4 regions of the Rhodoferax sp. BAB1 genome follow, and region 2 is predicted to be linked to each of the others. Evidence: predicted binding sites of a transcription regulator. Region 2 holds the regulator's gene; each other region holds the start of a gene.

Region 1 (4,531 bases), 970 kb from region 2:
CTTGGCCGCCATCACGCGCTGCTTGCGCGCGTTGATGACACCGTAGGCGCTGTTGAAGACAACGATGAGCAGGGCACCGAAGGCGGCGATGGCCACCTTGTTGATGTCGGACACACCGAAGATCATCAGGAACAGCGGGATCAGCGCCGAGGACGGCGTGGAGCGAAAGAAGTCGATCAGGAACTCCACGCTGCGGTAGGCCTTCTCGGCGCTGCCCAGCACCACGCCCAGGGGTACCCCCACCACGGCCGCGATCAGGAAGGCCTGCGCGGTGCGCCAAAGCGTGACGATGAAGTCCTTGAGCAGCGGACCACCGGCCAGGCCGTTGATCAGCGTGGTCACGGTCTCGGCCGGGGGCGGCAGCAGGATGGCCTTGATGGCGCCGAAGCGCACCGTCAGGTCCCAGACGATGAAGAGCAGCACCGGGCCGATGAAGGGCAGGGCCTTGCCCCAGTTGACCTTGCGCGGCGCGGCCGCCACCGGCACCGCCGGCGGGGACCAGGGCGCGGCCGGTGCAGCGGCGCTGGTGGTGGTGGAGTCCGCCAACATGGTGCTTAGCCCTTGTAGAGCATGCTGTCGACCATCAGACGCGAGGAGAAGATGCCCTTCTCCGAGAACAGGTCGAAGAACTTCTGGAAGTGCGCCACGTCGGAGGGCTTGAACTCGTTGTACATCATGTAGGCCGCCAGCGGCACTTCGGCGGTCAGCGCGCCTTCGATGGCGGTGTAACCCTTGAGGTACTGGCGCGCTTCCACGTTGTTCTTGCGCACGTAGTCCACGCCCTTGCCGTAGGCGGCGATGAACTTCTTGGCCGCTTCCGGGTTTTTCTTGATGAAGGCCGAGGACAGCGAGGCCGAGCCGCCGAACCAGGGCGCCATGGCATCCCCCAGCACGTATTTCGAGATCACGCCGGCTTCGAGCACACGCGTGGTGCCGTTCAGGCGGCCGATGGTTCCCGTGGGCTCCAGGGTGTAGCAGCCGTCGAGCTGGCCCGCGGCGAGTGCGGCCACGTGCTGGCCGATGGGCAGCTCCACCACGGTGGCGCCGGTGGCGCCGCCGCGCTCCAGCACGGTCTTGGCCAGGGTCACGTTCTGGATGCCGGGGCCGGAGCCGATGCGTTTGCCCTTGAGGTCGGCCAGGGTCTTGGCCGGGCTGGCGGCCGGGACGATGATCTCGTCCAGCACGTTTTTCACATTGCTGGGGTTGGAGCAGAAAATCTTGAAGGTGCCCGGCGCGGCCAGTTCACCGATGGCGATATTGGCCGAGCCCGTACCGTTGGACGTGCCATCGGCGCGGTCGGACAGCACGGCCTCCATCACCTGCTGGGCACCCGCGAAACGCAGGGCCTCCACGTCCAGGCCGGCTTCCTTGAAGTACCCCTTCTCGATGGCGGCGTAGAAGGGCAGGCCGGCCGCGATGGGCCAGTAGCCGATGCGGATCTTGGGGCCGCTCTGCGCGCGCACCAGGGCCGGTGCGCCCAGCGCGGCCAGCGCCAGGCCGGCGCCGCCCGCCTGCATGAGCTTGCGGCGCGTGGTGGTGGCGGACAGGGAAGTGAGGGTCTGGTCTTTCATGAGGCGCTCCTGCTAGGGGTTAAGGGAAGGGATGGGTCAACGGGGTCGGTGCGCCCTGGAGCGAAGCCAGGTAGGCGCGCCAGCCGCCGAAATGGGTGATGTCCAGCGCGCCGCTCAGGGCCTGCGCTTCGCAGAGGAAACCCTGCACGCTGCTGCCGTCGGCCAGCGTCAGCGTGCCGATGCCCAGCGGCGCAGGCACGAGGGCGACGAAAGAACCGTAGTGCTCGACGGGCATCTCCCAGAGTTCGAGCTGGATGCGTGCGCCCTCACCCGGCGCCACGCGCAGCAGGCCGGGCTTGGGCGGCACGGTGCCGGCCAGGGCGTAGAAGCGGTAGTCGGGCGCGGTCTCGGTGGCCGCGAGCAGACGCGCACCGCGCTCGCTCAGCTGGCTGTTGAGTGGCATGCCCGAAAGGTGGGCGCCCACCACGGCCACTTTCACCATGGCGCGCGGGCGGATGCCGGGGATCGCAGAAGGGGCCGGCAGACGCTCGCCGGTGGCGCCCTGCGTGAGGCCGGTGGCCTGGTGGTAACGCTGGCCCAGTTCGGCCAGCTGCCAGTCGCTCCCGCAGGGACCGATCAACGTGATGCCGAAAGGCAGGCCGTCGCTGCGGATGCAGCTGGGCACGGACAGCGCCGCGTAGTCCAGCAGGTTGACGAAGTTGGTATAGGCACCCAGGTTGCGGTTGAGCACCACCGGGTCGGCCTGCATCTGCGCGATGGTGTAGTGCGTGGGCGCGGTGGGCACGCACATCAGGTCCATGCCCTTCCAGACCTCGGCGGCGCGTTGGCCCAGGGCGCGCAGCTGGGTCTGCGCCTCGTACAGATCGGCCGCGCTGTAGGCCCGGCCCTTGCCGATGATGCTGCGCACCGGCTCCATGACCTCGGCCTCGTGCGCGTCGAAGAAAGCACGGATGGCCGCGTAGCGCTCGGCCACCAGCGCGCTCTCGTACAGCAGCGTGGCAGCTTGAGAAAACGGCGAGAAGTCGATGCGCACTTCCACACCGCCGAGGGCACGCAGCTGCGCCCTCGCCTCCTGGAAGGCCGCCTCGGCCAGCGCATCACCGTAGAACTCCAGCTGCTGCGGCACACCGAAACGGAAGGCCGCGGGGAAAGGCTGCGACGCCATGTCGAGCTCGCGCGAGTACGGATCCAGCGGGTCGTAACCCCGCGCCGCGGCCAGCACCTGCGCGGCCAGGCCCACGGTGCGCGCGAAGATGGACACGCAGTCCACACTCTGTGCAGCAGGCAGCACACCGCGTGTGCTGATGAGCCCCTTGGAAGGCTTGAGGCCGACGATGTTGTTCAGGCCCGCGGGCACCCGGCCCGAACCGGCGGTGTCCGTGCCCAGCGAGAAGTCGGCCTGCCCCGTGGCCACCACATAGGCCGAGCCCGAGCTCGAACCACCGGATACATAGAGGGGGTCGAAAGCATTGGGCACCGGCCCCCAGGGCGAACGCGTGCCGTTCAGGCCGCAGGCGAACTGGTCCAGGTTGGTCTTGCCCAGCAGCGATGCACCAGCGTCGAGCAGCTTGTGCACCACGGCGGAATGCGCGGCGGGCTGGAATGCAAAGGCCTCGCAGGCTGCCGTGGTGCGCAGGCCGGCCGCGTCGATGTTGTCCTTGACGGCGAAGCGCAGCCCACTCAGCGGTCCTGCGTTCGCCCCCGGCAGCGCCGTCTCATAACGGGAGATCCAGGCCTGCGCCGCAGCCGCGGGCTGGGCCTGCGCTTGAGCACCGGGAACTGGGTTTGTGGGTTGCACCATCTTGCTGCATTCGGTCTTGTATACATGTAGACATGCAACATGTATGCCAATGAACGCAGATGGTTTTGCCGTTCGTCTTGTACGGAAACAGGAACAAGACGGACGGATGCGATCAGGAATGCAGGGAAGGGCGCTCAGGCGCGCATGCGGAAAATCCTGCGCGAACCGCAGACCGCGATGGACTCACTGTAGGACGAGAGGGCCTGGAGCGGAATACGCCGGAGGCCGTAGGTCAAAAACCGGCACCTTACTCGTACTCACAACCCTTGGGTGGCCATTGGGTTCCCTGGTTGGCGGCGTTCTTCATCTTGTCCACACAAGCACGTGGCACTGATTTCAACAGGATGAACTCAGGCACTGGGCACTTGCTAGGGTCACCCTGAATCACCTTGCCTCGCTTGAATCGACAAGCAAGGACAGCTGGGTCCTTTTCGTAGGCTGACCAACCCCGGACCGGGTCACCACCGATCACCTCAGTCAACGAAACCGTGACCCACTTCTCACCCTCTGGCATGAGCAGGACCTGGCATCCGCTGTAATGCGCGTCTATGTCCTTGGCCCGTGGATATATCCGCAAAGTGATGCCGTGATTGAAATCCTCCCCTGCAGCAGCAGGAGGAGACGCCAAATTGCAGTTCTTGCCCGTGGGTCGATCCGTTCCCGCCGCTACTGCGAGCATGGGAATAAACAGCAGCCAGGTAAGTATGGACAAGATACGCATGCTGGCACCTATCACTGGAAGTAAATGCATGCCAAAAGCGATCCGCTATTGACAGCGCCGTATAGCTGCCACTCAGACACCGCGGCTTTTACCTTTTGCCCGACGCAGCTGGGCAACGCCCACCACCAGCATGAGCCCGGCCAATACCAACCACCATGCAAACAGACCGCGCTCACCGAAAATCTCGAAGACAGCGTGATGCAGCCAAGACCACCGCCCCGTGAACGGGGGCTGGGATGGGGTTTCCCATTCGAGCAAGGCAAGCAGGGCCAGCACCCCACTGAGCCCAAGGTGAAAATGCCAAGGAACGAAGCCTCGCGGAAGAAATCCCTGTTCTAGGCGCTCGCGCGAGAGGGGCTCTGGCGCCTTATCACGCAGACGGCGGGAATCCCAGACGATGAAGACAGCAAGCGCAAGCAATAGAAACATTCCGAGCCACATAAGTGCAGGCTACCGCTTGAGATGACCAGCATGTCC
Region 2 (4,531 bases):
GTCGCCGATCACGTCCAGGCCGATCAGCAGCAGGCCGCGCGCGGCCAGCACCGGGCCGATGGCCTCGGCGATCTCGCGGTCACGTGCGCTCAGGGGCTGGGCCACTCCCTTGCCGCCGGCCGCCAGGTTGCCGCGCACTTCACTGCCTTGCGGGATGCGTGCCAGGCTGTAGGGCACGGGCTTGCCGCCGATGACCAGGATGCGCTTGTCGCCCTGCGTGATGGCGGGCAGGAATTTCTGCACCATCAGGGTCTGCGCGCCGTGGCGGTTCAGCGTCTCGATGATGCTGCCCAGGTTCAGGCCGTCGTCGCGCACCCGGAAGATGCCCGCGCCGCCCATGCCGTCCAGCGGCTTGAGGATGATGTCGCGGTGCTGGGCGTGGAAGTCGCGCACGGCCTGCGCTTCGCGCGTGACCAGGGTGGGCGTGGTGAATTGCGGGAATTCGAGGATGGCGAGCTTTTCCGGGTGGTCGCGCAGCGCGCGTGGTTTGTTGAAGACGCGCGCACCTTCGCGTTCGGCCTGCTCCAGCAGGTGGGTGGCATAGAAGTACTCGCTGTCGAAGGGCGGGTCCTTGCGCATGACGATGGCGTCGAAGTCGCGCAGCGCGACCAGGCGCTGGGCCGGCGCCAGCGGCGATTCGTGGAACCAGTGCTCCTCGTGGCCGGTCAGCCGGATGCGGCGCACATGCGCCTGCACACCGGTGGCGGCCTGCCAGCCCAGCTGCTGCGGCTCGCAGGCTGCCACGGTGTGGCCGCGGCGCTGTGCCTCGCGCATCATGGCAAAGGTGCTGTCCTTGTAGGTCTTGAACGATTCCAGCGGGTCGGCGATGAAAAGCAGGTCCATGGCGGGTGGTCGCAAGCTGAGGTGGGCGTTGGGGGCCCGCGCGGGTGGGGCGGGGTCCTGACGGGCTTCAGTCAAGGCTGGAGCCTGGGGCTGGAAGTCTCTCACGAAACCGGCAGGCTCAGGAAAAGAGGCCCAAGCAAGGCCTGGACCAGCGGCCCGGCGCGATTACAATGCCCCAGACCCCAAAGAGCAAGATTCGTGCCTTTATGAAATTTCCCATCCTCCGGCTCCTGCTGTGTGCCGCTTGTGCACTGAGCGCGGGCCTGGCCGGGGCCGAAAAGGCCGACAGCAAGAAGCCGATGAACATTGAGGCCGACGCCCTGCGCTATGACGACCTCAGGCAGACCAGCGTCTTCAGCGGCAATGTGGTGCTGACGCGGGGTTCCATCATCATCAAGGGCGCCCGTATCGAGGTGCGCCAGGATCCGCAGGGTTACCAGTTTGGCGTGGTGACGGCCGAGGCCGGCCAGCGCGCCACCTTCCGCCAGAAGCGCGACGGCGATGACGAATACATCGAAGGCGAGAGCGAGACCATCGAATACGACGGCCGTGCCGACGTCTTCAAGCTGATCAGGAACGCGGAGCTGCGTCGCCTGCGCGGCAGCCAGGTGGCCGACCTGGTGACCGGCAACATCATCCAGTACAACAGCCTGACGGATGTCTTCACCGTGGACGGCGGACAGCAAAAGGGCAGCGGGCGCGTACGCGCCACGCTGACGCCGCGCAGCGAGGCGCCGCAGCCGGCCGCATCGCGCCCGGGCGTGCCGCTGCGCAACGACGATTCCCTCGGAGGGCGCAAGTGAGCGACAGCCAGCAGATGGCCGGCACGATCCCGCCCGATACCCAGCCCGACACGGCCACCGCCCCCGACACCCTGCCCGGCGGCGACCCGAGCCGGCTCGAAGCCCGCCACCTGAAGAAGTTCTACGGCAGCCGCGAGGTCGTCAAGGACGTCTCGCTGACGGTGCGCAAGGGCGAGGTGGTCGGACTGCTGGGCCCCAATGGCGCGGGCAAGACCACTTCGTTCTACATGATCGTGGGCCTGGTGCGTGCCAGCGCCGGCGAGATCCTGATCGACGACCAGCCGGTGGAGCACATGCCCATCCACCAGCGCGCCCGCATGGGCCTGAGCTACCTGCCGCAGGAGGCATCGATCTTCCGCAAGCTCAACGTCGAGGACAACGTGCGTGCCGTGCTGGAGCTGCAGCGCGACGCGGACGGCAAGCCCTTGCGCAAGGACGAGATCGAGCTGCGCCTCACGGCCCTGCTGCAGGACCTGCGCGTGGAGAAGTTGCGCCTGTCGCCCGCGCTGGCGCTCTCGGGCGGCGAGCGCCGTCGTGTGGAGATTGCCCGCGCCCTGGCCACGCAACCGCGTTTCATCCTGCTCGACGAACCTTTCGCCGGCATCGACCCGATCGCCGTGATCGAGATCCAGCGCATCATCAGCTTCCTGAAGGCGCGCGGCATCGGCGTGCTGATCACCGACCACAATGTGCGCGAGACGCTGGGCATCTGCGATCACGCCTACATCATCAGCGAAGGCCGCGTGCTGGCCCAGGGTACGCCGGGCGACATCGTCAACAACGCCGACGTGCGCCGGGTCTACCTGGGCGAGCACTTCAAGATGTGAGAGGGCTTGCCCTGCACATCGGACTGACAACATGAAACAGGGACTGTCGCTGCGGGTCTCCCAGCATCTGGCGCTCACGCCCCAGCTGCAGCAGTCCATCCGTCTCCTGCAGCTCTCCACGCTGGAGCTCAACCAGGAGGTCGAGCAACTGCTCGACGAGAACCCCTTCCTGGAGCGCGCCGACGACAGCGTTGAGCGTGAGGCCCATGGCCTGGAGCGTGCCGATACCCCGGTGGCGCAGGACGAGGGCGACTACGACTACAGCAGCAGCGCTTCGTCCAGCGAGGCGCCGGACGAAAGCGTCGCGGTGAGCAGCCTGGAGAGCGAGGGCAGCTGGGAGGGCGATGGCAGCGTGGACATGTCGCCCGACGACAGCGAGTGGGGCGGTGACGCGCCGGCGCGCAACGGCGCGCGCGAGGACGATGAGGCCGATGCCACCGAGCTGGCGCGCAGCCAGGAATCGCTGCAGGACTTCCTCAAGCGCCAGGCCCTGTCCCTGCGCCTGGGGGCCGAAGACCGTGCCGCCCTGCAGTTCCTGATCGAGTCCCTCAACGAGGACGGTTACCTGGAGGACACGCTCGAATCGCTGGCCCAGGGCCTGGCCGGCGAGGAAGGCGAGCATCTGGAGGCCCTGCTCGCCCACTTCGAGCTCGCGCTGCGTCTGCTGCAAAGCCTGGAGCCCACCGGCGTGGGTGCGCGCAACATGGCCGAGTGCCTGCGCCTGCAGTTGCTGGCCCTGCAGGCCGAGGCCATGCGCGGCGCGCAGAACCTGCCGGAACCGGCCGTGGTGGCCCAGGCCCTGCGCATGGTCGAGCAGCCGCCGGAACTGCTGGCGCGGCGCGATCTCCGCAAACTCGCCCAGCTCTGTGGCGGCAGCGAAGCCCTGACGCGTGAGGCCCTGGGCCTGGTGGCGCGGCTGGAGCCCAAGCCCGGGCGGCGTTTCGTCAATGTCGAGCGCAACGTCATCGTGCCCGACGTGCTGGTCGTGCGCAGCGGCAGCGGCGCGCAGACCCGCTTTCGCGTGCAGCTCAACCCGGACATCATGCCGCGGCTGCGCGTGCACGATATCTATGCCAATGCGCTCAAGGGCCACAAGGCCGGCGGCCGCAGCGCCGACAACCACGCCGCGCTGCAGCAGCGCCTGCAGGAGGCGCGCTGGTTCATCAAGAACATCCAGCAGCGCTTCGACACCATCCTGCGTGTCTCCAGCGCCATCGTCGAGCGACAGAAGAACTTCTTCATGCACGGCGAGCTGGCCATGCGCCCGCTGGTGCTGCGCGAGATCGCCGACGAGCTCGGCCTGCACGAGTCCACCATCAGCCGCGTGACCACGGCCAAGTACATGGCCACGCCCTTCGGCACCTACGAGCTCAAGTACTTCTTCGGCTCGGGCCTGGGCACCGAGTCCGGCGGCAATGCCTCCAGCACGGCGGTGCGCGCGCTGATCAAGCAGTTCGTCAGCGCCGAGAGTGTCAAGAAACCCCTGTCCGACAGCCAGCTCTCCGAGATGCTCAAGGAGCAGGGTATCGAGTGCGCGCGACGCACGGTCGCCAAATACCGCGAGGCGCTCAAGATCGCGCCCGCGAATTTACGGAAAGCCTTGTGAACCAGCTTCAATTGTTCCTGCCCTGCGCCGCCGGCGTCGAGGACTATCTGGCCCCCGAGATCCTGCGGATCACGGACCTGCCGCCGGGCTGCATCACCAAACAACGTGGCGGGGTGGCGGTGCGCACCTCGTTTGCGCAGGCCATGCTGCTCAATCTCTACAGCCGCCTGGCGCAGCGTGTGCTGGTGCTGGTGTCCTACACCGAGTACCGCAGCGAGCAGGACCTGTACCGCGCCGCCATGGCAGTGCCCTGGGAGCAGTGGTTCACACCGAAGGAAAGCATCAAGGTCGAGATCACGGCCCAGCACAGCCCGCTGACCTCGCTGAACTTCGCGGCGCTGAAGGTGAAGGATGCGGTCTGTGACCGTTTTCGCGAAACCTCGGGCGGCGTGCGCCCCGATGTGGACACCCAGTGGCCCGATGTGCGCATCTACGCCCACCTGACCACCGAC
Region 3 (4,531 bases), 290 kb from region 2:
CTGCCTATTCCTGCGCCGGAGACAGCATGCGCCTGAACGCGCCGTCTGCCGCTCCGACACTGGAGGTTTGGCAACAAACCTTGCTCAGTGCCCTATGGGCGCCGACGCACGATGCCGCCCGGGACCTGCTGTCCGGGCACACTGATGCCGCGGGCGCCGACGCCTCCGCCCATCTGTGGCGCGGGCTGGCTGCCTATCGCAGCCACGCTGCGGCCCAGGCCACGCGCACCCTGGGTGCCGCCTACCCGGTGCTGGCGCGCCTGCTGGGGGATGAAAACTTCGACGCGCTGGCGCGCAAGCTCTGGTCTGAGCGGCCACCGCTGCGCGGAGATATCGCCCTGTGGGGCGGTGCGCTGGCGCAGTTGATCGAGCAGTTGCCCGACCTGGCCGCCGCCGAGCCTTATCTAGCCGATGTGGCACGCACCGAATGGGCCTTGCACGAAGCCGCCACGGCGGCCGATGCCGAGCCCGATCCACAAAGTTACGCCTTGCTGGCGAGTGTCGATCCGGACGATCTGTCGCTGGTGCTCGCGCCCGGCACGGTCTGCCTGGTCAGCCGCTGGCCGGTGGCGACGCTGATCGATGCCCACGCCATTGATCCCCCCGAGCTTGAGCGGGCGGCCCGGTGCCTGGCTGCTGGTCTGGGCGAAACCGCCCTGGTCTGGCGCCAGGCGTACCGCCCCCTGTTGCGGGTCGCACAGCCCGGGGAGGCGGCTTTTGTCGCAGCGCTGTTGGCCGGCCAGAGCCTGCACCAGGCGCTGGCTGAGGCGACGGCGTTCGATTTCCAGGCCTGGTTGGCCCCGGCGGTCCACGAAGGCCTGCTGCTTGGCGTCGTGGCCAACGATGGCCGCGCCGGCTGAACGCTCCATCCACATCTCGCGACAAGGCGACACCATGAAAACGACAGTACAAGCGACCTGGCATCTGTTTCTGAGCCTGTGGTCCCGCCTGAGTCGCGGCCTGGCGGCGCTGCAGCCGGCCGCCGCCTTGCTGGCCCGTTATTACCTGGCCCAGGTCTTTTTCCTCTCGGGCCTGACCAAGATCCGCGACTGGGAGATCACCCTGGCCCTGTTCGAGGACGAATACCAGGTGCCCTGGCTCTCACCACCGCTGGCGGCCGCTCTGGGCACGGCCGGCGAACTGTTGCTGCCGGTGTTGCTGCTGTTTGGCCTGGGCGGGCGCTTCGCCGCCCTGGGCCTGAGCGTGGTGAACGTGGTCGCCGTGCTCAGCCTGGCCGAAATCGCGCCGGCCGCCCTGCAACAGCACATCCTCTGGGGCGCGCTGTTGGCAGGACTGGCCATCTACGGGCCCGGCCGCTGGTCGCTGGAGCAGCGGGTCTGGCCCTGGCTGCTGGAACGCACGGGCAGCCGACCCGCCGGCTTCACCAGTTGACGTCGCGGTCCGGCGTGGCGCCGATCTTGTGGATGGAGAGGTCGGCGCCATCGAACTCCTCCTCCTGGCTCAGGCGCAGGCCCATGGTGAGCTTGAGCACACCGTAGACCACAAAACCGCCCAGCAGGGCCCACAGCACGCCCAGGCCGGTGCCGATCAGCTGGCCCGTCAGGGTGACACCCCCCAGGCCGCCCAGGGCCTTGCTGCCGAAGATGCCGGCGGCGATGCCGCCCCAGGCGCCGCACAGCCCGTGCAGCGGCCAGACACCCAGCACGTCGTCGATCTTCCATTTGTTCTGTGTCAGCGTGAACATGAGCACGAAGATGGCACCGGCCACCCCGCCCACCACCAATGCGCCCATGGGGTGCATCAGGTCCGAGCCGGCGCAGACGGCCACCAGACCGGCCAGTGGCCCGTTGTGCACGAAGCCCGGGTCGTTGCGGCCCAGCGCCAGCGCGGCCAGGGTGCCACCGGCCATGGCCATCAGCGAGTTCACGGCGACCAGGCCGGAGATCTTGTCCAGGGTCTGGGCGCTCATGACGTTGAAGCCGAACCAGCCCACCGTCAGGATCCAGGCGCCCAGGGCCAGGAAGGGAATGCTCGAAGGCGGATGCGCCGATACGCCGCCGTCCTTGCGGTAGCGGTTGTAACGTGCCCCGAGCAGCAGCACGGCCGGCAGCGCGATCCAGCCACCCACGGCGTGGACCACGATGCTGCCTGCGAAGTCATGAAATTCCTCGCCCGTCGTGGCCTTGATCCAGGCCTGCACGCCCAGGCCCTGGTTCCAGACGATGCCTTCGAAGAAGGGGTAGACAAAACCGACGATGATGGCGGTGGCGATCAGCTGCGGCCAGAACTTGGCGCGCTCGGCGATGCCGCCCGAGATGATGGCCGGAATGGCCGCGGCGAAGGTCAGCAGGAAGAAGAACTTCACCAGTTCATAACCATTCTTTGCCACCAGCTGCTCGGCACCGACCAGAAAACTCGTGCCATAGGCCACGCCATAACCGACCAGGAAATAGACCACGGTGGAGACCGAGAAGTCCACCAGGATCTTGATCAGGGCATTGACCTGGTTCTTGCGCCGTACGGTGCCCAGCTCCAGGAAGGCAAAGCCGGCGTGCATGGCCAGGACCATGATGGCGCCGAGCAGGATGAACAGGGCATCAGCGCCCTGCTTTAGTGCGTCCATTGTGAGATCTCCGAAAAAATGCTTTTGTCTGGTGCAAAAACCAGAATTTTTAAGAAATGCACCAATGACAAGCAAAATCCAGGCCAAACTGCCCCATGGGGGTGCTGGCTACGCACCAAGGCGGGATGAGAGGTGGAGGTATCAAAATATGCTGCCTGCTTTTCTGAAGTTGGCGCCTGCAATTTCCAAGGTTGACGCGGTTTTCCATTGCATATACGAAAAAGGGGCTTTCGGCCGTGGGAGTGGCGTTGAAGCCATCGGATCGATCTCCAAGGGGATCGAAGCAATCGGGGTAGTTTTGCTACTGAGGGCCTACCAAGGGCAATTGGACCCACTCGGTTGGAGGCTTCTGAGACTAGGAAGCTTTTCCCATGCCAGGGGACGACCCGTTGCAGTAGGTCGCACATATAACTTGAACGACTGCTAGGCAGCGATTTCTGCCTGTCACTTCGGAATCCTGACCGTCCAGTTGCGACCGCATAGCGGCCCCTCAGTGCTCAAAGGAGCGGCTCCTCGACGCTAGAGCTTTCAGCAGAACGCTGCATCTTCGCGGCGATAGACGGAGACAGTTTGTTGGTCTCGTTGTAGTCCGCAAGCGCAGGCTCATCAACAGAAGACAGGCTCTGGCGATGGTTGGGCTTCGAATCCCCCTGGGTATCGAGGAGGCTAGTTGTGTACGAGGATCTGCCGACGACTCTGGGCTTGCCGCGAATCAATCTCTTCCCGCAACAGAAAGGTGAGATTTGCGGACGTGACTCTTTGAAGAATCTCTCGAATCTTTATCGTTGGTCGGCCGAGACAACTCACCGAGAATTCCACAGCTTGCGGCAAGCTGAGCATCGCAGCAACGCTCGCGCAGGCTCTTGAGCTGTTTCTCCAGAGCACGCAGCTCCCGGATCCGGTCAGCCACATGACCGATGTGCGCATCTAGTAGTGCATTCACGTCACCGCAGTCCGCTGCGGGGTCGTCCTTGAAGCGCAGCAGCTGCCGAATTTCATCCAGCGTCATGTCCAGACTGCGGCAATGGCGGATGAAGGCCAGCCGTTCGGCATGGACCTCACCATAGATTCTGTAGTTGCTTTCTGTGCGCTCCGGCTCGGGGAGCAGACCTTCATGCTCGTAGTACCGGATGGTCTCGACCTGGGTCTGGGTCCGTTTGGACAGATCACCGATCTTCATCATGCACGTCTCCCGGGTCAGGCTGCAACCGTTAGAGGCTGGAAAGCAATCAGGGCCATACCCAGCAGGCAGATAGCGCCGCCCAAAATATCCCAACGGGTGGGCGCGACACCATCCACACGCCAGAGCCAAAGCAGCGCCACCACTACATAGACACCGCCATAGGCCGCATAGGTACGACCAGCGGCCTGCGGGTGCAGGGTCAGCAGCCAGGCAAAAAATGCCAAGGCCAGCGCCGCTGGCAGCAGCAGCCATGGGGTGCGTCCCTGGACCAGCACCAACCAGGGCAGGTAGCAGCCGACAATCTCCGCCACGGCGGTGAGGACGAACAGAACTGAGGCGCGCAGGGTTTCAAGCATGGCAAGGCGGATAGGGTGTCAGGGTTATTGCATCTTAGCGGCTTGACTCTATAGCCGCTACAGGGTTTCTAATTCCGTTCAACAAGGAGTAGAAATGCAAGGACAGAACAGCTCAGAACCGGACAAGGACATCGGATGCGCTTGCGAGAGCGGCTGCAGCAGCATGCCCGCGCCCGCCTGCATCGAGGGTGGACAACCCGACACCTCCGGCACGGTTTTCCGCATTCCGACAATGGACTGTGCATCCGAGGAAAGCGAGATCCGGCGTGCGCTGGCCGCCATCGTCGGCGTGCGGGGCCTGGGCTTCCAGCTGTCGGCGCGCACCTTGCGCATCGATGCCCCCGCTGAAGTCCTGCCGCGCGCCCTGGACGCCATCCGCCAGGCCGGCTTTGATCCCCAGCCCGTAAC
Region 4 (4,531 bases), 400 kb from region 2:
AGACCGCTGACGCCCCACAGGCAGGCGAAACCGGCGACCAGGCCGATGATCAGCGCGCCACCGATGCCGACGTTGCCGGCAGCCGGGGTGATGGCCACCAGGCCGGCAACGGCACCAGAGGCAGCACCCAGCATGGAGGACTTGCCCTTGAGCAGCGCCTCACCCACGCTCCAGGCCAGCACCGCAGCGGCCGTGGCCACGAAGGTATTGGCAAAGGCCAGGGCGGCGAAGCCGTTGGCTTCCAGGGCGGAGCCGGCGTTGAAGCCGAACCAGCCCACCCACAGCAGGGAGGCACCGACCATGGTCAGCGTCAGGCTGTGCGGGGCCATGGCTTCCTTGCCGTAGCCGATGCGCTTGCCCACCATGTAGGCACCCACCAGGCCAGCAACAGCGGCGTTGATGTGCACCACGGTACCGCCGGCGAAGTCCAGCGCACCCATCTGCCAGATGTAGCCGGCCTTGCCGTTCATGGCATCGACGACTTCCTTGGCGGCATAGGCGTCCGGACCCATCCAGAACCAGACCATGTGCGCGATCGGGGCGTAGCTGAAGGTGAACCACAGAACCATGAACATCAGCACGGCCGAGAACTTCATGCGCTCGGCGAAGGCACCGACGATCAGTGCGCAGGTGATGCCCGCGAAGGTCGCCTGGAAGGCGGCAAACACGATCTCGGGGATGTAGACACCCTTGCTGAAGGTCGCGCCGTTGGCGAATGTGCCCGCGGCGTTGTCCCAGATGCCCTTGAGGAACAAGCGGTCGAAGCCGCCGACAAAGGCGTTGCCTTCCGTGAACGCCAGGCTGTAGCCGTAGATGAACCACAGCACGACGATCAGCGAGAAGGTCACCATGACCTGCATCAGCACCGACAGCATGTTCTTGCTGCGGACCAGGCCGCCATAGAACAGGGCCAGGCCAGGCACCGTCATCATGATCACCAGCAGGGTGGCGACCATCATCCAGGCGGTATCGCCCTTGTTGGGCACGGGCACGGCAGCCGCCGGGGCGGCGTCTGCGGGGGCAGCGGCCGGAGCAGCAGCCGCTGCGGGAGCGGCGGCTTCGGCAACCGGGGCCGGAGCAGTCTGGGACCAGACGGCGGCCGAGCCGGCCAGCAGGCCCAGGCCCAGCACGAAGGAGACAAGTAGTTTTTTCATGTCAGTGTTCTCTCTGTTGTGGGCGGCTCAGAGCGCTTCCTTGCCGGTTTCACCGGTGCGGATACGCACGACCTGCTCGAGGTTGTAGACAAAGATCTTGCCGTCGCCGATCTTGCCGGTACGGGCCGAACCTTCGATGGCCTCGATGACGCGGTCGACCAGTTCGTCGGACACGGCGGCTTCGATCTTCACCTTGGGCAGGAAATCGACCACGTATTCCGCGCCGCGGTACAGCTCGGTATGGCCTTTCTGGCGGCCGAAGCCCTTGACTTCGGTGACGGTGATGCCCTGCACCCCGATGGCCGAGAGGCCTTCTCGCACCTCATCGAGCTTGAACGGTTTGATGATGGCTGTAACGAGTTTCATGGGTTCTCCTCTGGGTTGAGTTGAGAGTTTAGAAGCTGTACTTCACGCCCACAATGGCCTGGTCCTTGGACAGATTGCGAGCCCAGGTACCTGCGGTCTTCTGATCGACGGAAACATAGGACAGGCTGCCGGTATAGCCACCGCCGAAGTCTTTGGTCAGCGTCAGGGCGTAGTCGGTGTAGTCGTAGTTGTCGTTGTTGGTGCCGTTGTTGCTCTTGAAATCCTGGAGACCAACGTGCGGCACCAGCGCGAAACCCTTGCCCAGATCGAAGGTGGCCGACAGGTCGGTATAGGTCGAGCCCTTGCTGTCGGGGGTACCGAACAGGTTGGAGAATGCGTAGGAGTACTTCAGGGTGAACGGGCCGTAGGTACCGGCAACATAGGCCTCGTCGGTGCTTGCGTTCTTGAAGCCGCTCACATCGCCAAGCTTGTTGCCGACGTATTCATAACGCAGGTAACCCACGTCGTAGGCGATAGGCCCGGCCGTACCCTTGTAGCCGCCGTACAGGTCCAGCTCAAAGCTGCTGTCCTTCGCGCCGGAGTCCTTGATCCAGGAGATGTTGGAGCCCCAGGCACCCAGGTAAAAGCCGCTGGCGTGGGCATAGTCGGCACCGCCTTGCACAGCCGGATCGCCATTGGTCTGGGACAGGCCACGGTAACGGTACTCGCTCACCACACCCACGTTGTAGGCCACTTGAGCAAAGGCGGCAGAGCCAGCGGTCAGGGCCAGGGCGGCGAGGGCGATCTTGGATTTCAGGTTCATGTCGTACTCCATCAGAGGGTTAAAGGGACGAACCGAATAAGCAGGGACCGTGCCAACTCCTACCTTAGAAATTCCACATGAATATGTACACGTATCTGCACAAGATACGTTAAGATAACTGTACAAACATACAGAATGCACCAATAGTGTGCGCCTTCTGGATGACAAGTGCAAGACTTGCACCGATTTGTGGAGGAATTTGCCATGAGCCTGTCACTGGTGCATAGCCGGGCCCTGCTGGGCCTGGACGCCGCCGCGGTCACCGTGGAAGTCCACCTCGCCAACGGACTGCCCAGCTTCACGCTGGTCGGCCTGGCGGAAACCGAAGTCAAGGAAGCCCGCGAGCGCGTGCGCTCGGCCATCCTGAACGCCGGGCTGGAGTTCCCGCACAACAAACGCATCACGGTCAATCTGGCACCCGCTGACTTACCCAAGGACTCCGGGCGCTTCGATCTGCCCATTGCCCTGGGCATCCTGGCGGCCAGTGGCCAGATCGACCCAGCCGCCCTGGCCGGTCATGAGTTCGCCGGGGAGCTGTCCCTTTCGGGTGAGTTGCGCCCGGTCCGTGGCGCCCTGGCCATGGCATTGGCCCTGCGCGCCGTACCCACAAAGCTGGTGCTGCCCCCGGGCAGTGCCGAGGAGGCCGCCCTGGTGCCAGGCATCACCATCTACAAGGCGACCCACCTGCTGGACCTGGTGCAACAGTTCCTGCCCGGCCGGGGCCCGGCCCACCCCGATGCACCCATCTGGTCCCCGTTGGCCCCGCAGCCGCTCCATATCCGGTGGGATGGCCCCGATCTGGCCGATGTGAAGGGCCAAGCCGCCCCCAAGCGGGCCCTCGAAATCGCAGCTGCCGGCGGCCACAGCATTTTGTTCAGCGGCCCGCCGGGTGCCGGCAAGTCCATGCTGGCCGAGCGTCTGGCCGGCCTGCTGCCCCCCATGTCGACCGACGAGGCGCTGGAAAGCGCCGCCATCGCCAGCCTGGCCGGGCGCTTCGAGATCGCCCACTGGGGCCAACGCCCCACTTGCAGCCCGCACCACTCGGCCAGCGCGGTGGCGCTGGTGGGCGGTGGTTCACCACCACGCCCCGGCGAGGTCTCGCTGGCCCACCACGGCGTGCTTTATCTGGATGAACTGCCGGAATTTCCGCGGGCCGCGCTGGAAGCCTTGCGTGAGCCGCTGGAATCCGGCCGCATCACCATTGCGCGCGCCGCGCGGCGCGCCGAGTTCCCGGCGCGTTTCCAGCTGGTGGCCGCCATGAACCCCTGCCCCTGCGGCCACCTGGGCTCGGCCCAGCGCGCCTGCCGCTGCACGCCCGACCAGGTGGCGCGTTACCAGGGGCGGCTCTCCGGCCCCCTGCTGGACCGCATCGACCTGCATGTGCAAGTGGGCGCCCTGCCCAGCACCGAACTGTTGCAGGCAAGCGCCGGCGAAAACACGGCCAGCGTGCGTGCGCGCTGCACGGCGGCGCACGCACGCGCCCTGGCACGCCAGGGCAAACCCAACCATGCGCTCACCAGCCAGGAGATCGACACACACACCCGCCCCGAAGAAGACGCCCTGCGTTTTCTGGACACGGCCGCGGTGCGGCTGGGCTGGTCGGCACGCGGCCTGCACCGCACGCTGAAGGTAGCGCGCACCATTGCCGATCTGGCCGATGCACCACGCATCACACTGGAGCATGTCGCCGAAGCGCTGCAGTACCGGCAAGCGGCGCGGGCCTGAAGCCCGCAGGGCTCACTCCAGCTGCATCAGGTCGGCACGCCGGCGCAGTGCGCTGGCGAAGTACAGGCCCACCGCCACCAGCACACTGCAACCCAGCGCGATGACGGCCGTCGAGCCGATGCGCCCCACCAGCGCGGCCGCCAGCAGCACACCGATGGACTGGCCCATGAACAGGGCCGAGGCGAACAGGGACACCGCCGTGCCGCGCGCGGACGGCGCCATCTGCGTCGCATTGGCCTGCATGGTGTTGTGGAACATGAAAAAGCCGAAGCCGGCCAGCAGGCTGGCGGGCACGCTGGGCCACCACACGGGCGTGAAGGCAATCACCAGCGAGGCCAGGCCCAGCAGCGTGACACCCGCGCGCGCCAGCCCGTGCTCTCCCAGGCGCTGGATCATGAAACGCGCCACGGCCATGTAGGCCATGCCGCCCAGGCCAAACAAGGCGACGATGGCGCCCGACGCAGAGAGCGAAAGGCCCAGTTCATGGTGCAGGTGCGAGGCCCAGATGGCCAGCACGCCAAAA

Evidence for each region. Region 2 encodes sigma-54, which starts transcription at its own class of promoters, with help from an activator protein. Its sites were predicted from a motif close to TGGCANGNAANCTGCTTT; they were not measured.
Region 1: atzF (allophanate hydrolase) is a predicted target of sigma-54. The motif match lies at 3,365-3,382, and genes of this name have one in related genera.
Region 3: HTY51_RS16500 (ammonium transporter) is a predicted target of sigma-54. The motif match lies at 2,653-2,670, and genes of this name have one in related genera.
Region 4: HTY51_RS15985 (TorF family putative porin) is a predicted target of sigma-54. The motif match lies at 2,321-2,338, and genes of this name have one in related genera.

Annotation. Positions count from the first base shown of each region.
Region 1 is NZ_CP054424.1:2,722,296-2,726,826, forward strand. It holds gene HTY51_RS13040 (ABC transporter permease) at 1-549, opposite strand, end outside; gene HTY51_RS13045 (ABC transporter substrate-binding protein) at 555-1,571, opposite strand; gene atzF (allophanate hydrolase) at 1,591-3,333, opposite strand; gene HTY51_RS13055 (hypothetical protein) at 3,581-4,054, opposite strand; gene HTY51_RS13060 (hypothetical protein) at 4,127-4,483, opposite strand.
Region 2 is NZ_CP054424.1:3,691,045-3,695,575, forward strand. It holds gene gshB (glutathione synthase) at 1-843, opposite strand, end outside; gene lptA (lipopolysaccharide transport periplasmic protein LptA) at 1,050-1,646, shown strand; gene lptB (LPS export ABC transporter ATP-binding protein) at 1,661-2,473, shown strand; gene rpoN (RNA polymerase factor sigma-54) at 2,505-4,079, shown strand; gene HTY51_RS17870 (class I SAM-dependent RNA methyltransferase) at 4,076-4,531, shown strand, end outside.
Region 3 is NZ_CP054424.1:3,398,397-3,402,927, forward strand. It holds gene HTY51_RS16485 (DUF692 domain-containing protein) at 1-36, shown strand, start outside; gene HTY51_RS18810 (DNA-binding domain-containing protein) at 27-860, shown strand; gene HTY51_RS16495 (DoxX family protein) at 895-1,392, shown strand; gene HTY51_RS16500 (ammonium transporter) at 1,382-2,584, opposite strand; gene cadR (Cd(II)/Pb(II)-responsive transcriptional regulator) at 3,297-3,764, opposite strand; gene HTY51_RS16510 (YnfA family protein) at 3,782-4,123, opposite strand; gene HTY51_RS16515 (cation-translocating P-type ATPase) at 4,218-4,531, shown strand, end outside.
Region 4 is NZ_CP054424.1:3,290,657-3,295,187, forward strand. It holds gene HTY51_RS15975 (ammonium transporter) at 1-1,154, opposite strand, end outside; gene glnK (P-II family nitrogen regulator) at 1,182-1,520, opposite strand; gene HTY51_RS15985 (TorF family putative porin) at 1,549-2,283, opposite strand; gene HTY51_RS15990 (YifB family Mg chelatase-like AAA ATPase) at 2,488-4,008, shown strand; gene HTY51_RS15995 (MFS transporter) at 4,021-4,531, opposite strand, start outside.